One region of the Streptococcus constellatus subsp. constellatus genome, then DNA from elsewhere that is predicted to be linked to it. Evidence: predicted binding sites of a transcription regulator. Region 1 holds the regulator's gene; each other region holds the start of a gene.
The links. Region 1 encodes Rex, which represses fermentation and respiration genes when NADH is low (regulators of the CRP and FNR family bind a similar motif). Its sites were predicted from a motif close to TTGTGAANTANTTCACAA; they were not measured.

Region 1 (3,751 bases):
CATCCGTTATTTTGGTGCACAATCATCCGTCAGGAGCTGTATTACCAAGCAGAAACGACGATGAAGTGACCAAACATGTAAAAGAAGCGTGTGAGCTAATGGGCTTCATCTTACTGGATCATCTCATCGTCGCTGAGAAAGATTATTATAGCTATCGAGAAGAAACGGAATTGATTTAGAGTTTATTGACAACATAGTCAAAGAGTAACCGATCTTTAGGACGTGTTTCAAATAAGAATTCTGGATGCCATTGAACTCCCAGATAAGCGATTTCATCAGTTGTAGTAATGGCTTCAATGGTATTATCTTTTGGATCATGGGCGATGACTTCGACATTTTCTGCTAAATCTTTAATACTTTGATGATGGAAAGAATTTATATGAGATACTTCACCATAAATCTTTTCCAAAACAGAACCAGGTTTGGTAACTAATTTTTGAGTAGTATACTCTGCAGAACTGTCTTGCCAATGATGTTCAATATCTTGATAAAGAGTTCCGCCCATTGCGACATTAAACAATTGTGTACCGCGGCAAACAGTAAAAATTGGTTTTTGCCGTTGGATCGCTTCATGGATTAAGGATAATTCAAACACATCACGATCCAAATGATAATCATCACTATCAATCATTTTTTCTTCACCATAGAATTGTGGTGATACATTTTGTCCACCTGTTAGGATAAGTTTATCAATCATCTTGATGTAATGCTGAGCTATGTCTGCATCTCCAATTGGCAATATGACAGGAATTCCACCAACTTCTTTTACGCCTTCCACAAATCCTTTAGCAGCATAGCTCATGATGGCAAATTCGTCTTCAGGGTTGGGTCTTTCATTTCCAGTAATTCCGATAATGGGTTTCTTCATAAATAAATATCTGCTCTTTCTAATTATTTAATACCCTTTTTTCATAAAGTAGAGGAGTGTTTGCAGCTCACTTGTCAAGTCAACATATTGAACAACAACATCTTTTGGAACGGTTAAGTGAACGGGTGAGAAACTGAGAATACCTTTTACGCCAGCTTCTACAAGGATAGTTGCCACTTCTTGAGCTCTTGTACTTGGAACCGTCAAAATAGCGGTCTTTACATCTACATTTTTTAGTTTATCATTTACTTGTGAAATGCCATAAATAGGAATCCCGTCATTTGTAATCGTTCCAACTTCAGGATGATCATCGGTGTCAAATGCCATAACAATCTTCATTTTATTACGTTCATGGAAGCGGTAGTGGAGTAATGCGTGTCCCATATTACCGATACCGACTAACATCACATTGGTAATAGAATGATCATGAAGTAAATCAGCAAAAAAATTCATGAGTTTTTTTACATCATAACCATACCCACGACGACCTAATTCACCAAAGTAAGAAAAATCACGACGAACAGTTGCAGAATCAATCCCGATAGCATCTGCGATTTGTTTTGAATTGGCTTTTTCAATTTTTTCAGAATTAAATCGTTTAAAAATCCGATAATAAAGCGAGAGCCTTTTAGCAGTTGCGCGTGGAATGGTTGTATTTCTTTCAGATTTCACAAAATCACATCCTTTCAAAGACTATTTTATAGAAAGTTTGTGAAAAAATCAACTTATTTGATGGAAATAGAAAAGGAGTAGGAGAAAAACCAAAACTTTCGATTTGTCACCCTACTCTATTTTTTATCTTTTTACAGTTCTAAAATGAACTGTAAAAAGATAGCTATTTACTTAATGTTCTTGTTTGGTGAAAATACCACGTTCAACCAAACTATCCATTAGAAAATAAAATTTTTCTTGAATGATCTGATTGGTTTCTGATTTGAAAATGTTAACCAAGCGAAGACCAGATTTGTCTGTAATATTGATTTTCACACCTGAAAGCTCTTTGTTGATAATGATTTTTAACAAAAAACCATCACCACTATTTGGAACACTTTCTAATAAACGTGTTAATTCATAATTTCCAACTTTTGTTTCAGAAAAAGTGTTATCACGCAAAGTAAATTTTTTAACGTTTTCTCCAAGAGAGTAGCTGTATGGGCAATCTTTTAAGTGAATAGTGGTCTGAAAAGCCATCTATTTATCCTCCTAAAATTTCTTTTAATATTGTGGTAAATTGGTGAACTTCTTCTGAAGTATTTTGTTCTGAAAAGCTAATGCGGATAGATTCCTTTAATCGCTCTGAATCACTACCATAAAAAGCTTCAAGAACGTGACTTGGTTCAACTGTACCTGCTGTACAAGCAGATCCGGTTGAAATAGAAATTCCTGCCAAGTCTAAACGCATTAGTAATAAGTCATTAGCCTGTTTAGGAAAGCCAAGATTTATTACATAGGGAAGTGTATGAGAATCATGATTGACATAGTAGTCTATTCCGTCCAGTTCAGCGAGAAGCTGTTTTTTTAAGCTTTCCACATGACTTATATTTTTTGGATAGCCCTTAAGATTTTCTTTTAAAGCTGCAATCATTCCAGCGATAGCTGCTAAATTTTCAGTACCTGCACGTCTTTTATCTTCTTGATCTCCGCCATGTAAAAATTTATCAAATTTCATCTGATTGGCATACAAGAAACCAATGCCTTTAGGACCATGAAATTTATGAGCTGATGCACTCATAAAATCAATTCCTAGTTCTTCGGGATACACAGGTAATTTGCCCATAATTTGTACTGCATCCACATGATAAGCAGCGGGATGATGTTTCAAAACTTCAGCAATTTCTTTGATTGGAAGCAGGTAGCCAGTTTCATTGTTGGCATACATAGTGGAGACAAGTATAGTATCCTCTCTAAGAGCTTCTTTTATCTGCTGAGCTGTGATTTCTCCATTTTGGGGTTGGATATAAGTCGCTTCAAAGCCAAACTTATCTACCAGATATTCAATAGTTGCAAGCACAGAATGATGTTCGATAGCAGTGGTGATAATGTGCTTTCCCTGGTCTTGATGGGCTAAGGCATACCCTTTTATGGCTGTATTGTTACTTTCTGTCCCACCTGATGTAAAGATGATATGTTGACTTTTAGTATGAAGTAGGTCAGCAAGTTCTTGTCGGGCTTTGCGAAGAATTTTACTAGCAGCTCTGCCGTGGCTATGAATGCTAGATGGATTGCCAAAGGTATTTTCCATAACCTGTGTCATAGCAGTCATAGCAGTCTTTGACATAGGAGTTGTTGCTGCATTATCGAAATAAATCAAGATTTCTCCTTATTTCTTTTTATTGTAAGCAAACAGTGGACTGACTGGTTTTCTTTTATGGATACGAACGATTGCATCTCCGATTAGCCCACTTGCAGTGATGTATTGAACATTTTTCGGAGTTTTTTCTTTCGTTGCAACTGAGTCAGTAACCAGGATTTCTTTGATAGGAGAGTTATCTAACTTTTCAGCAGCTCCTTCGACAAATAAACCATGACTAGAAACTGCATAAATTTCTGTTGCACCTTCGCGTTCAACAATTTTTGAGGCTTCAGCAAATGTACGACCAGTATTTAAAATATCATCAATAAGGATAGCTTTTTTCCCAGCTACATCTCCGATAATATAGCCTTCGTTACGGTGGGTATCGTCTTGAGCGTAGTCGATAATTGCAATCGGAGCATCTAAATGCTCTGCTAAGCTTCTAGCACGTTTAACACCAGAATTTTTTGGACTAACCACAACAACATCTTCACCAGACAAGCCTTTTTCACAGTAATGTTTGGCAAAGAGAGGGACAGTGTAAAGGTTATCAACAGGGATATCAAAGAAACCTTGAACTTGAACGGCAT
Region 2 (3,751 bases), 390 kb from region 1:
TATAGTGCGGCTCGTCTCTATCCAAATAGTTCAAGTTTTGCTTCTGTCAAGAAACAATATGCCAACAATATCATCTATAGTTTACAAGATGCAACTAGTTATTATTACAATTTTAACTTAAATCGTCAGTCTTACAATCACACATCTAAGAAAACAGATGCTCAAAAATCTTCAACGCAAGAAGCGGTACTAAACAAAGCCTTTCGTCAAGCTATCAACTTTGCTTATAACCGCACTTCTTACGGTGCACAAAGTAATGGGAAAGATGGTGCAGCAAAGGTGTTGCGGAACACGCTCGTGCCACCAACATTTGTTTCCATTGGAGATAAGACTTTTGGCGATGTGGTATCCTCTAAGTTAGTAAATTATGGTTCAGAATGGTCTAATATGAATCTGACTGATGCGCAAGATGCTTACTACAATCCAGAAAAAGCAAAAGCTAAATTTGCTCAGGCAAAAGCAGAATTGCAGGCCAAAGGTGTTCAATTTCCCATTCACTTAGACGTACCAGCTGATCAAACTAGTAAAATCGGTGTTCAGTGGGAAAGTTCTATGAAACAATCTGTTGAGTCTGTCTTAGGAGCCGATAATGTTGTGATTGATATTCAGCAGATGAGCTCAGATGAACTGAACAATATCAGTTATTTTGCCAATACTGCCGCTCAAAAAGATTATGATTTGTACAATGGTGGTTGGTCAGGAGACTATCAAGACCCATCCACTTATCTAGATACCTTGAATACTAAAAATGGTGGTAGTTTGCAGAACTTTGGCTTAGAACCAGGTCAAGAGAATGCTAAGATAAAGGCTGTTGGTTTGGATACCTATACTACAATGCTTGAGGAAGCAAATGCTGAAACCAATGAGACGAAACGTTATGAAAAATATGCTGAAGCACAAGCGTGGTTGATTGATAGTGCTTTGACAATGCCTAATCTCTCTCTTGGAGGGACTCCGTCTGTGACAAAGACTGTTCCGTTTAGTCGTTCTTACTCTCTGGTAGGGATTAAAGGTGGTTCAAGCAACTACTTTAAATATGTTAAATTACAAGATAAAATTGTGACGACTAAAGAATACGAAAGTGCTAAAAAGAAATGGCTGAAAGAAAAAGAAGCGTCTAATCAAAAAGCACAAGATGATTATGAAAATCATGTAAAATAAAACGGGTACAAGAAATTTCTATGAACGATAAGTTTCATAGAAGTTTCTTTTTTGTACGAAAAGAGCTGTTTTAAAACGATACTGCTTAAAATGCATGTTTCGGATTGTTTACTGACAGTTCCATTTTTTCAAAAAAATTTCTTGACAAGGTGGTTCTATCTTGTTATACTAATAAAGTACTCAATCGCGGGGATGGCGGAATTGGCAGACGCGCAGGACTAAGGATCCTGTGACCGCTTTAGGTCGTGAGGGTTCAAGTCCCTCTCTCCGCATTAGATAGGCTGGCTTCGGTCAGTTTTTTTGTTTTGCCATTTTGAAATATGAGAATGAGAAAATTGTTTTATATGAGAAAACGCTTAAAAGATTAGGAAATGCTGGTATTTTTTCCTGAAAAGTGATAAAATAAACAATGTAAGTGGGGAAACCCATAAAAATAAATAGGAGGCCTAATACTAATGGCAATCGTTTCAGCAGAAAAATTTGTCCAAGCAGCTCGTGACAATGGTTATGCAGTTGGTGGATTTAATACAAACAACCTTGAGTGGACTCAAGCTATCTTGCGTGCAGCAGAAGCTAAAAAAGCTCCAGTTCTTATCCAAACTTCTATGGGTGCTGCTAAATATATGGGTGGTTATAAAGTATGTAAACTCCTCATTGAAAGCCTTGTAGAATCAATGGGAATTACTGTACCAGTTGCTATTCACCTTGACCATGGTCATTATGAAGATGCACTTGAATGTATCAAAGTTGGTTATACTTCAGTTATGTTTGATGGTTCTCATCTTCCAGTTGAAGAAAACCTTGAAAAAGCTCGTAAAGTGGTTGAATTTGCGCATGCAAATGGAGTATCAGTGGAAGCTGAAGTTGGCACAATCGGTGGCGAAGAAGACGGTATCATCGGTGACGGTGAATTGGCTCCAATCGAAGATGCAAAAGCAATGGTTGAAACTGGGATTGACTTCCTTGCAGCAGGTATTGGGAACATTCACGGACCATATCCAGCTAACTGGAAAGGTCTTCACCTTGATCACTTGCAAAAATTGACAGAAGCTGTTCCTGGCTTCCCAATCGTATTGCATGGTGGTTCAGGTATTCCTGATGACCAAATCCAAGCAGCTATCAAATTGGGTGTGGCAAAAGTTAACGTAAATACTGAATGTCAAATTGCTTTTGCTAAAGCTACTCGTAAATTTGCTGCTGAATACGAAGCAAACGAAGCAGAATACGATAAGAAGAAACTCTTTGACCCACGTAAATTCTTGAAACCAGGTTTCGAAGCAATTACAGAAGCTGTTGAAGAACGTATCGACGTATTCGGTTCAGAAGGTAAAGCTTAATTAAGCTTACCAAATAAAAAAGAAAATCTCGCTTTGGCGGGATTTTCTTTTGACTTGAGTTGTTTGTGATGTAGTATAGGATTCATTATTTTTTCTTTTCCTCTTGACAAATCAAATTTGCATGCTAGAATAGATTTATACGTTTATTTCGCCGATTTAGCTCAGTTGGTAGAGCAACGCACTCGTAACGCGTAGGTCGTAGGTTCAAGCCCTATAATCGGCATCATTGAAGGTCTTCATTGAATTGAAGGCTTTTTTGTTGTTTATACAGTACGTAAAAAGGGGCTATAATCTGGTCAGCTCATGAAAAACAAGTAAGTTATTCAGATTTCACGACCACTTACCTATCCAAATGAACCACTTACTGAAAATCGCTTGAATTTCATGTGACAATTGTTATAATAAAATAAAGAAAAGCGAGGGGAGCGTTTATGAAAATTCGAGTAGAGTTAGATTCGAATCTGGAAGAAGCAGAAATTGTCATTAAGGCACCTCGCTTTGATGAACAGATAGAGCGCATTCAACGTTCTCTGGAAGAAGTTGCCAAGCCATCTATACTTTTTTACAAAGATACGAGTGAATATTATGTTGATTTAGCAGATATCCTCTTCTTTGAAACGGATGGAAATAAAATTTTTGCGCATGCTCGAAATAATGCTTATGAAGTCAAACTGAAATTGTATGAGCTAGAAGAATGTTTGCCGCGGTATTTCTGTCGTATTTCTAAATCAACGATTACGAATATTAAAGCAATTTATTCATTAGAAAAGTCTTTTTCAGGAACGAGCAGTATTCGCTTTTATGATACCCATAAGCAAGTGCATGTGTCTAGGCATTATTTTCAATTCCTAAAAGAAAAATTAAGTGAAATGAGGTAAATATTATGAGAAAAACATTGTTTGGAGTGGGGCTTTTGGTATTAGCCGGCTGGGTGCTGCTACAAGGAAATTTTGGTATTCCGCTTATTGATTTCAATTTTTGGCCAATGCTTGTTGTGCTTGGATTTGCTTACTTTGCAATTGAAAATTTTTGGAGAGGAAATTTATCTGGCGGGATTATTTTAGCCATTATTTCCTTAATCGTTGCAAATAGCAGCTATCATTTTTTGCCCATCTCATCTGGAACGATTTTCCTAGCAGGGATTTTGGCTTCTATTGGTATTGGATTGATTTTCAAACCAAAACGAATTTGGGGTATTTATCATGGTCAAAATGCTCGTCGTGTCATAAATGGAGACATCAATTTTGGAAGTG
Region 3 (3,751 bases), 320 kb from region 1:
TACAAAGTATAGTTGTCAAATTTATAAAAATCTTATTTTAAGATACTATATATTGTGATTAGGGTAAAGTGCTATATAGTTCCCATAATAAATTCAGATAATTATTGTGGTAAATAGTAAAATTTTAAACCGCACCTCAAAGTTTAGATTTTTCTCTAACTTTTGGGGTGCGGATTATTTTCATAAACATTTACAGCCTAATCTCTGTATTTTCCAGCACTTTTTGGGCATTGGCTACGATGGTTTCAATGATGTCTTTGCATGGTCGGATTTCGTTTATCATGCCAGCGATTTGACCGCACATCATGGAGCCATGTTTGGTATCTCCTTGATAGACAGCTTTTGAGAGGGCACCGATTGTGATTTCTTCTAGTTCTTCACGATTGGTCCCTTTGTTTTCAAGTTCTATGTAGTGATCGGTCATTTCGTTTCGAATACAGCGAACAGGTGCACCGGTAATGCGCCCAGTTACAGCTGTGGCTGTGTCATTGGCGTGGATGACAGCTTCTTTATAGCTTTCGGCAATGGGGCATTCTTCTGAGGCGAGGAATACAGTTCCAAGTTGTGCGCCTTGTGCACCTAAAACAAAAGCAGCAGCCAGTCCACGCCCATCCGCAATTCCACCTGCTCCAATCACGGGAATGTCAACAGCGTCAACAATTTGTGGCAACAGAGCCATCGTATTTGTTTCTCCGATATGACCGCCCGCTTCTGATCCTTCTGCGATAACGGCATCAACACCTAATTCTTGCATTTTTTTAGCATGCTTCACGCTTGCAATAACTGGGATAACTTTGATACCGGCTTCTTTTAAAAAGGGTAGAATGAATTTTGGAGTACCTGCACCAGTTGTGACAACAGGGACTTTCTCTTCAATGATGACTCTGACAATTTCTTCGATATTTTTCATCATTAGCATCACATTAACGGCAAAGGGCTTGTCTGTTAGCTTGCGTAATTCACGAATTTCTTTACGCAGTTGTTCACCAGTCATGCCACCTGAAGCGATAATTCCCAAACCGCCTGCCTCTGAAACAGCAGCAGCTAACTGATAGTGAGAAATTTGAGCCATAGCACCTTGAACAATTGGATATTTGATGTTCAGTAAATTTGTAATAGACATAAAATCTCCTTAATCTGTTTTTTCTATTATTATATCACGGGTAGAAAAGCGTTTTCAACTCTAGTATTTATTAAAATTTCTTTTGTTTGTGATACAATTCACTCTGAGTACCTGATTTATCAATTCCATTTATTGTGAAAAAGAGTAAAATAGATATCCTATAACAATAATTTATAGTCTATTAAAAATAGTTATAGGTTATTTCAATGAAGAAAAGCAATTTATAAAGCAGAATTTGGGAATCCCTTAAAGAGAACAATGCTGGATTTCATTTTACTGAGAAGTCGACACTTTTTTATGTTATAATGATAGAAAAATGAGGATGAGGTGAGGAATGGACAATATCATTGATGTATCAATTCCTGTTGCAGAGGTGATTGACAAACATCCAGAGGTGCTGGAAATTTTAGTGGAGCTTGGGTTTAAACCTTTGGCAAATTCTCTCATGCGTAATACAGTTGGGCGGAAAGTTTCGCTGAAGCAGGGGTCTAAGCTGGAAGGCACACCGATGGAGAAAATTGTTAGGACCTTAAAAGCAAATGGCTATGAAGTGATAGGACTAGACTAATGGTAGATGAACGAATTGAGGTTTTGAAGAATATTTTGCTTGATTTGCACCATGGAGCAAAGGCAGAAGCAGTTCAAGAAGAATTTAATAAACATTTTACCGGTGTTTCTGCTATTGAAATCAGCTTGATGGAACATGAGCTGATGAATTCTGACACGGGTGTAACCTTTGAGGATGTGATGTCTCTTTGCAATATCCATGCGAATCTGTTTAAGGGAGCTGTTAGAGACGTTGAAGTTGCAGATACGGATCATTCAGGTCATCCTGTGCAGATTTTCAAGCAGGAAAATTTGGCTTTGCGAGCAGCTCTGATGCGAGTAGGTAGACTGCTGGATACTTATGCAAATTCTGATGAGGAAATGCAGGAAGAAATTCGCAAGGGCTTGAAACGACAGTTGAGCTTGGTGGAACAATTTGAGCGCCACTACAAGCGCAAAGAAGAACTCATGTTTCCAATCATGGAGAGCTATGGACATGATTCACCACCTAAGGTCATGTGGGGTGTGGACGACCAAATCCGTGAATTATTTAAAGAAGTAAAAACAGCGGCAGAGCAGTTGCCTGCCTTAGACATTGAAGAGGTCGCAGAAAAGTTTCGATTATTTGCAACTGAGTTTGAAGCCATGATTTTTAAGGAAGAATCAATTTTACTCATGATTCTGTTGGAATCTTTTACACAGGATGATTGGTTGAAAATTGCGGAAGAAAGTGATGTTTATGGTTATGCAATCATTCAGCCGGCAGAGAAGTGGATTCCGCATCGTCATTCATTCTCGGAGAAAGAAACAGACAATTCTACTAAGGTGACGAGCGAGGCGCTAGCCCGTTCAGAGCAAACTAATGATGGCAAGTTTCAGCAAGTTATTGACACACCTGATGGGCAGGTCACCATTTCTTTTGAGCCAAAAAAGAAAAAGGTAGAAAACAACTTTGATCGGCAGACCCAACAGCCATTTGGACATGGCTATTTGTCAGTGGAGCAAGCAAATCTGATCCTGAATCATTTGCCAATGGAGATTACCTTTGTCAATAAGGAAGATATTTTCCAGTATTATAATGACAGTGTGCCAGCTGATGAGATGATTTTCAAACGGACGCCGGGTCAAGTGGGGCGCAATGTCGAGCTGTGCCACCCGCCTAAGTTTTTGGAGAAAGTTCGCTTTATTTTTAAGGAATTGCGTGAAGGCAAGCGAGACAAGTTTGTTATGTGGTTCAAGTCGGAATCGCGGGGAAAATTTGTCCATGTGACTTATGCCGCAGTACATGATGAAGCGGGAGAATTTCAGGGGGTGTTGGAATATGTGCAGGATATTCAACCTTTCCGTGAGATAGATGGTGATGTTTATCGTGGTTTGGATTAGAAAGAAGGAACAATGACGTACGAACAGGAATTTTTAAAGGACTTTGAAGCTTGGGTTGAAACTCAAGTTAAGATTAACCAGATGGCGCTCAAGGAAAGTCAAGCTGTCTATGAAGCTGATAAAGATGAGCGAGCAAAGGATGCTGCGATTCGTTATGAAAGCCGGTTAGATGCTTATGAGTTTCTTTTAGGAAAATTTGCTAATTATCGAGCAGGAAAAGGATTTCATGATTTGCCAGACGGGCTTTTTGGTGAGAGAAGTTATTGATTTTCCGTAGGAAACATGATAGAATAAGGTCATTAGAGGTGTTTTGAGTCCCATTTGTCACAGAAAGCGGTGCTGCTGAGAAATCCGCACAAATGTCAAAATTGGTTGCTGATGGTTACAATGAAATAAAGAAAGCTGCGGGTCCTTGGCCCGAAATTGGGTGGTACCGCGGAGTGATTCGTCCCTGTCATGTATGGCAGGGGCGAATTTTTATAAGCGGAATGGGGAGAGAAATTATGATAAATATTTTAGGTCAAATTGAAGATAATAAACTTCCTGATATTGAGACAGAGCGGCTGTATTTGCGCGAACGTCTAGTCTCAGATGCTAAAGAGATTTTTGCTTATGCGAGTTTGGCAGAGGTGACTTGGCCAGCTGGTTTTCCACCTGCAGAAAGTGTGGAAGAAGAGGAAAATTATCTCGAAAACATTA
Region 4 (3,751 bases), 260 kb from region 1:
ATTGCTAACAAAGCTATTGAACGCAAGACAGGCGCTCGTGGCTTGCGCTCGATTATCGAAGAAACCATGATGGATGTCATGTTTGAAGTACCAAGTCAAGAAAATGTGAAGTTAGTGCGGATTACCAAGGAAGCAGTTGATGGAACAGATAAACCGATTTTAGAAACAGCTTAAGCGAGGTGTTGTATGGAAATTAATACGCACAATGCGGAAATTTTGTTGAGTGCAGCCAACAAATCTCATTATCCTCAGGATGAGATTCCTGAAATTGCTCTTGCTGGGCGATCCAATGTTGGAAAATCTTCTTTTATCAATACATTATTAAATCGAAAAAACTTAGCGCGAACTTCTGGTAAGCCAGGGAAAACGCAGCTGCTGAATTTCTTCAACATTGACAATCAACTTCGATTTGTGGATGTCCCAGGCTATGGCTATTCCAAGGTTTCTAAGACAGAGCGAGCTAAGTGGGGTAGAATGATTGAGGAGTATCTGACGACTAGGGAAAATCTCAGAGCAGTTGTAAGTTTAGTGGATTTTCGGCATGAGCCAAGTGCAGATGATGTGCAAATGTATGAATTTCTAAAATACTATGAGATACCCGTCATCGTTGTAGCTACAAAAGCAGACAAAATTCCACGCAGTAGATGGAACAAGCATGAATCGGTCATTAAAAAAAGGTTAGATTTTGATAAAAATGATGATTTTCTTATTTTTTCATCTGTAAACAAAGATGGTTTAGATGCGGCTTGGGATGCGATTTTGGAAAAAATTTAGGAATGAAAGAAAAGAGGCTGGGACAAAAAATCCCGGTCTTGCTTTTTCGTTAGAAATATCTTTTGACACGTGATACGGTAGCTGATTGCTCAACGCACTGCTTTGAGGTTGCAGATAGGACTTGCGAAGCAAGTCTCAACTTTGTTTGTCTTTTAGACTTCAAAAAGTTTCTAATCATTTTCGCGGAACTGGAACTACGAACGAAAAAGTAAAAATTTTTAGTTCTGTTCTATCGCCTTTATAATGAATCTGTCACCAAATTGTAACTAAGTAACGAGGATTTTATGTTATAATCAAACATATATTATACTGGAGAAATGAACTATGAGAAAGAAAAAATTGAAAAAAAGAGTTTTAACAGTTCTGGTTTTGGTGGCTGTTACTTTATTAGTTAGTGCAGTTTTATCCAAGCAAATTCGCCCAGCTAGTGCCAATGATGAGGCTTACCAACGTCCCTTGACCCAAACAGAAGTGTTTATTTCACAAATTGGTGAAACTGCTCGTCAATTGGGTCAAGCAAACGATTTATATGCTTCCGTTATGATTGCACAGGCCATTTTGGAAAGCAATTCTGGACGTTCTGCTTTATCAGCTGCCCCTCATCACAATTTATTTGGAATTAAAGGTCAATACGCTGGTCAATCTGCTACAATGCCTACGCTAGAAGATGATGGGAAAGGAAATACTTATAAGATCAATGCAGAGTTTAGATCGTATCCGAGTTATTTTGAATCTTTGCAAGACTATGTAGCAATTTTAAAGCATAGTCGCTATACCTATGCTTGGAAGAGTAATACGACCAGTTATATGAATGCGACAGCAGCTTTGACAGGGATTTATGCGACGGATACAAGCTATAACGTCAAGCTAAATAATTTGATTCAACAGTATAATTTGACACAATACGATGTACCAGGTACGCAAACAACTAGCGCTACAGCATCTAACAAGGTCTACAATCCTTATCGTCAACAATATACAACACAGGAAGTGTTAAATTTGGATGTTGCTTGGGCGAATCGTCGTCGATAATATTTGTAATTAGATGAGAGAGATTGGGATTTTTATCCTAATCTTTTTTGTTCGGTGATGAAATTAGTTTATTCGTCTATTTTTATGGATCTATAAAGAAAACGTTTCCCATAACTAAAAGTTTGTGATATAATGAACACATCGTTTTTATGACAAAAAACAAGGGGAGATGAGAATGTCAGAATCGTTATTTATTTCAAAAATTGAATATGCGTGTCACAAAAAGGAAGAATTATTTAACAGGAGCAAAGCGAAGTATGCAATTCGTTCGATGTTTGCAGGGGCATTTTTAACATTGAGTACAGCGGCGGGAGTTATTGTAGCAGACCTAATGAATGGATTTGCTTCTGGGACTGGACGTTTTGTTTTTCCGTTTATTTTTGCTTGGGGATTAGTTTACATTCTCTTTTTAAATGCTGAATTAACTACTTCAAATATGATGTATTTAACGGCGGGAACCTTTTTGAAGAAGATAAATTGGAAAAAAGCTTTGCTCATTTTACTATATTGTACATTTTTTAATTTAGCAGGCGCTCTTTTTATTGGTTTTATCTTTAATCAAACTAGTGAATTTACTCATCTCACATCAAAGAGTTTTCTAGCTGGGATAGCAGAGCATAAATTGTCTCGTCCTAATCAGCTCGTCATTTTTGAAGGGATTGTTGCCAATATTTTTGTTAATATTGCAATTCTATCTTATTTGTTGTTGAAAAATTCAACTGCAAAAATTCTGATTGTGATTTCTGCCATTTATATGTTTGTTTTTTTAACCAATGAGCACTTGGCAGCTAATTTTGCATCATTTTCTTTAGTAGCTTTTAATAAAATTGCTGGGCAAATAGAGGTTTTTAATCTTTTAAATATTTTAAGGCATTTTAGCGTTACTTTTTTAGCTAATTGGATTGGTGGAGGGCTTTTGATTGGTTTGTCCTATGCTTTTTTAAATAAAGACGAAACTACTTATGTAGATTGAAAATAGACCGTTCGTGCATATAAAAATGTGTTCAAAAAAGTAGAAGAAGAGGATGGAAACGTTTCTCTTCTTTTTATTTGCTTCAAAAAAAGAAAGAATTAAAATCTGTTGCCATAATAAAAGGCATGCAATTTGACTGTATCCGCCAACAAATCGCAGAGCAAGGTAGATTATGATAAAATAGAACTAGTTTTAGATGAGAAAAGAGATTTCATGAAAGATTTATTGAAATATTTTAAAGGTTATGTGAGGGAATCCCTGTTAGGACCGCTTTTTAAATTGTTAGAAGCCAGTTTTGAATTACTGGTGCCAATTTTGATTGCGACAATTGTTGACCAAATAATCCCTGAAAAAGATAGTACACATCTTTATATCATGGTCTTTTTATTGGTTGTCCTAGCATCGTTTGGTGCTGGGGTGGCAATTATTGCCCAATATTATTCCTCAAGAGCAGCGGTAGGATTTACACGTCAATTGACCAAAGATTTATATCAAAAAATCATGCGTTTGCCAAAAGCTCAGCGAGATAACCTGACAGCATCTAGTTTGGTTACTCGTTTGACAAGTGATACTTATCAAATTCAGACTGGTATTAATCAATTTCTTCGTCTGTTTTTACGTGCGCCGATTATTGTTTTTGGCTCGATCATCATGGCATTTTTGATCAGCCCAAGTATTACGCTGTGGTTTTTGCTGATGGTTGTAGTCTTAACCGCTATTATCTACATCATGTCACGTTTCGTCAACCCGCTTTATGCTAATATTCGTCGGATTACAGATAATATTGTCAGTATGACACGTCAACAATTACAAGGTGTGCGTGTTATCCGTGCTTTTGGACAAACAACTAAAGAAATTCAGGAATTTCAAAATATCAATGAAAATTATAAGACTTGGCAGATAAAAACAGGAATATTGTCTAGCTTGATTAGTCCGTTGACCTTTTTCGTAGTGAATAGTACTCTGGTTATA

Region 2: the regulator Rex is predicted to act here: its motif matches at 1,554-1,571, upstream of SCSC_RS01760 (class II fructose-bisphosphate aldolase).
Region 3: the regulator Rex is predicted to act here: its motif matches at 1,210-1,227, upstream of SCSC_RS02070 (nitronate monooxygenase).
Region 4: the regulator Rex is predicted to act here: its motif matches at 1,929-1,946, upstream of SCSC_RS04860 (formate/nitrite transporter family protein).

Annotation. Positions count from the first base shown of each region.
Region 1 is NZ_AP014647.1:726,382-730,132, forward strand. Features, by position in the region: gene radC (RadC family protein) at 1-179, shown strand, start outside; gene SCSC_RS03570 (gamma-glutamyl-gamma-aminobutyrate hydrolase family protein) at 176-868, opposite strand; gene SCSC_RS03575 (redox-sensing transcriptional repressor Rex) at 896-1,540, opposite strand; gene SCSC_RS03580 (DUF1831 domain-containing protein) at 1,712-2,059, opposite strand; gene SCSC_RS03585 (cysteine desulfurase family protein) at 2,064-3,179, opposite strand; gene SCSC_RS03590 (ribose-phosphate diphosphokinase) at 3,189-3,751, opposite strand, start outside.
Region 2 is NZ_AP014647.1:340,329-344,079, forward strand. Features, by position in the region: gene SCSC_RS01750 (peptide ABC transporter substrate-binding protein) at 1-1,161, shown strand, start outside; tRNA gene SCSC_RS01755 (tRNA-Leu) at 1,348-1,433, shown strand; gene SCSC_RS01760 (class II fructose-bisphosphate aldolase) at 1,617-2,498, shown strand; tRNA gene SCSC_RS01765 (tRNA-Thr) at 2,649-2,721, shown strand; gene SCSC_RS01770 (LytTR family DNA-binding domain-containing protein) at 2,930-3,376, shown strand; gene SCSC_RS01775 (LiaF transmembrane domain-containing protein) at 3,382-3,751, shown strand, end outside.
Region 3 is NZ_AP014647.1:405,999-409,749, forward strand. Features, by position in the region: gene SCSC_RS02070 (nitronate monooxygenase) at 191-1,123, opposite strand; gene SCSC_RS02075 (DUF1858 domain-containing protein) at 1,458-1,691, shown strand; gene SCSC_RS02080 (DUF438 domain-containing protein) at 1,691-3,052, shown strand; gene SCSC_RS02085 (DUF1912 family protein) at 3,065-3,319, shown strand; gene SCSC_RS02090 (GNAT family N-acetyltransferase) at 3,556-3,751, shown strand, end outside.
Region 4 is NZ_AP014647.1:982,948-986,698, reverse strand. Features, by position in the region: gene clpX (ATP-dependent Clp protease ATP-binding subunit ClpX) at 1-174, shown strand, start outside; gene yihA (ribosome biogenesis GTP-binding protein YihA/YsxC) at 187-774, shown strand; gene SCSC_RS04865 (glucosaminidase domain-containing protein) at 1,099-1,806, shown strand; gene SCSC_RS04860 (formate/nitrite transporter family protein) at 1,982-2,779, shown strand; gene SCSC_RS04855 (ABC transporter ATP-binding protein) at 2,993-3,751, shown strand, end outside.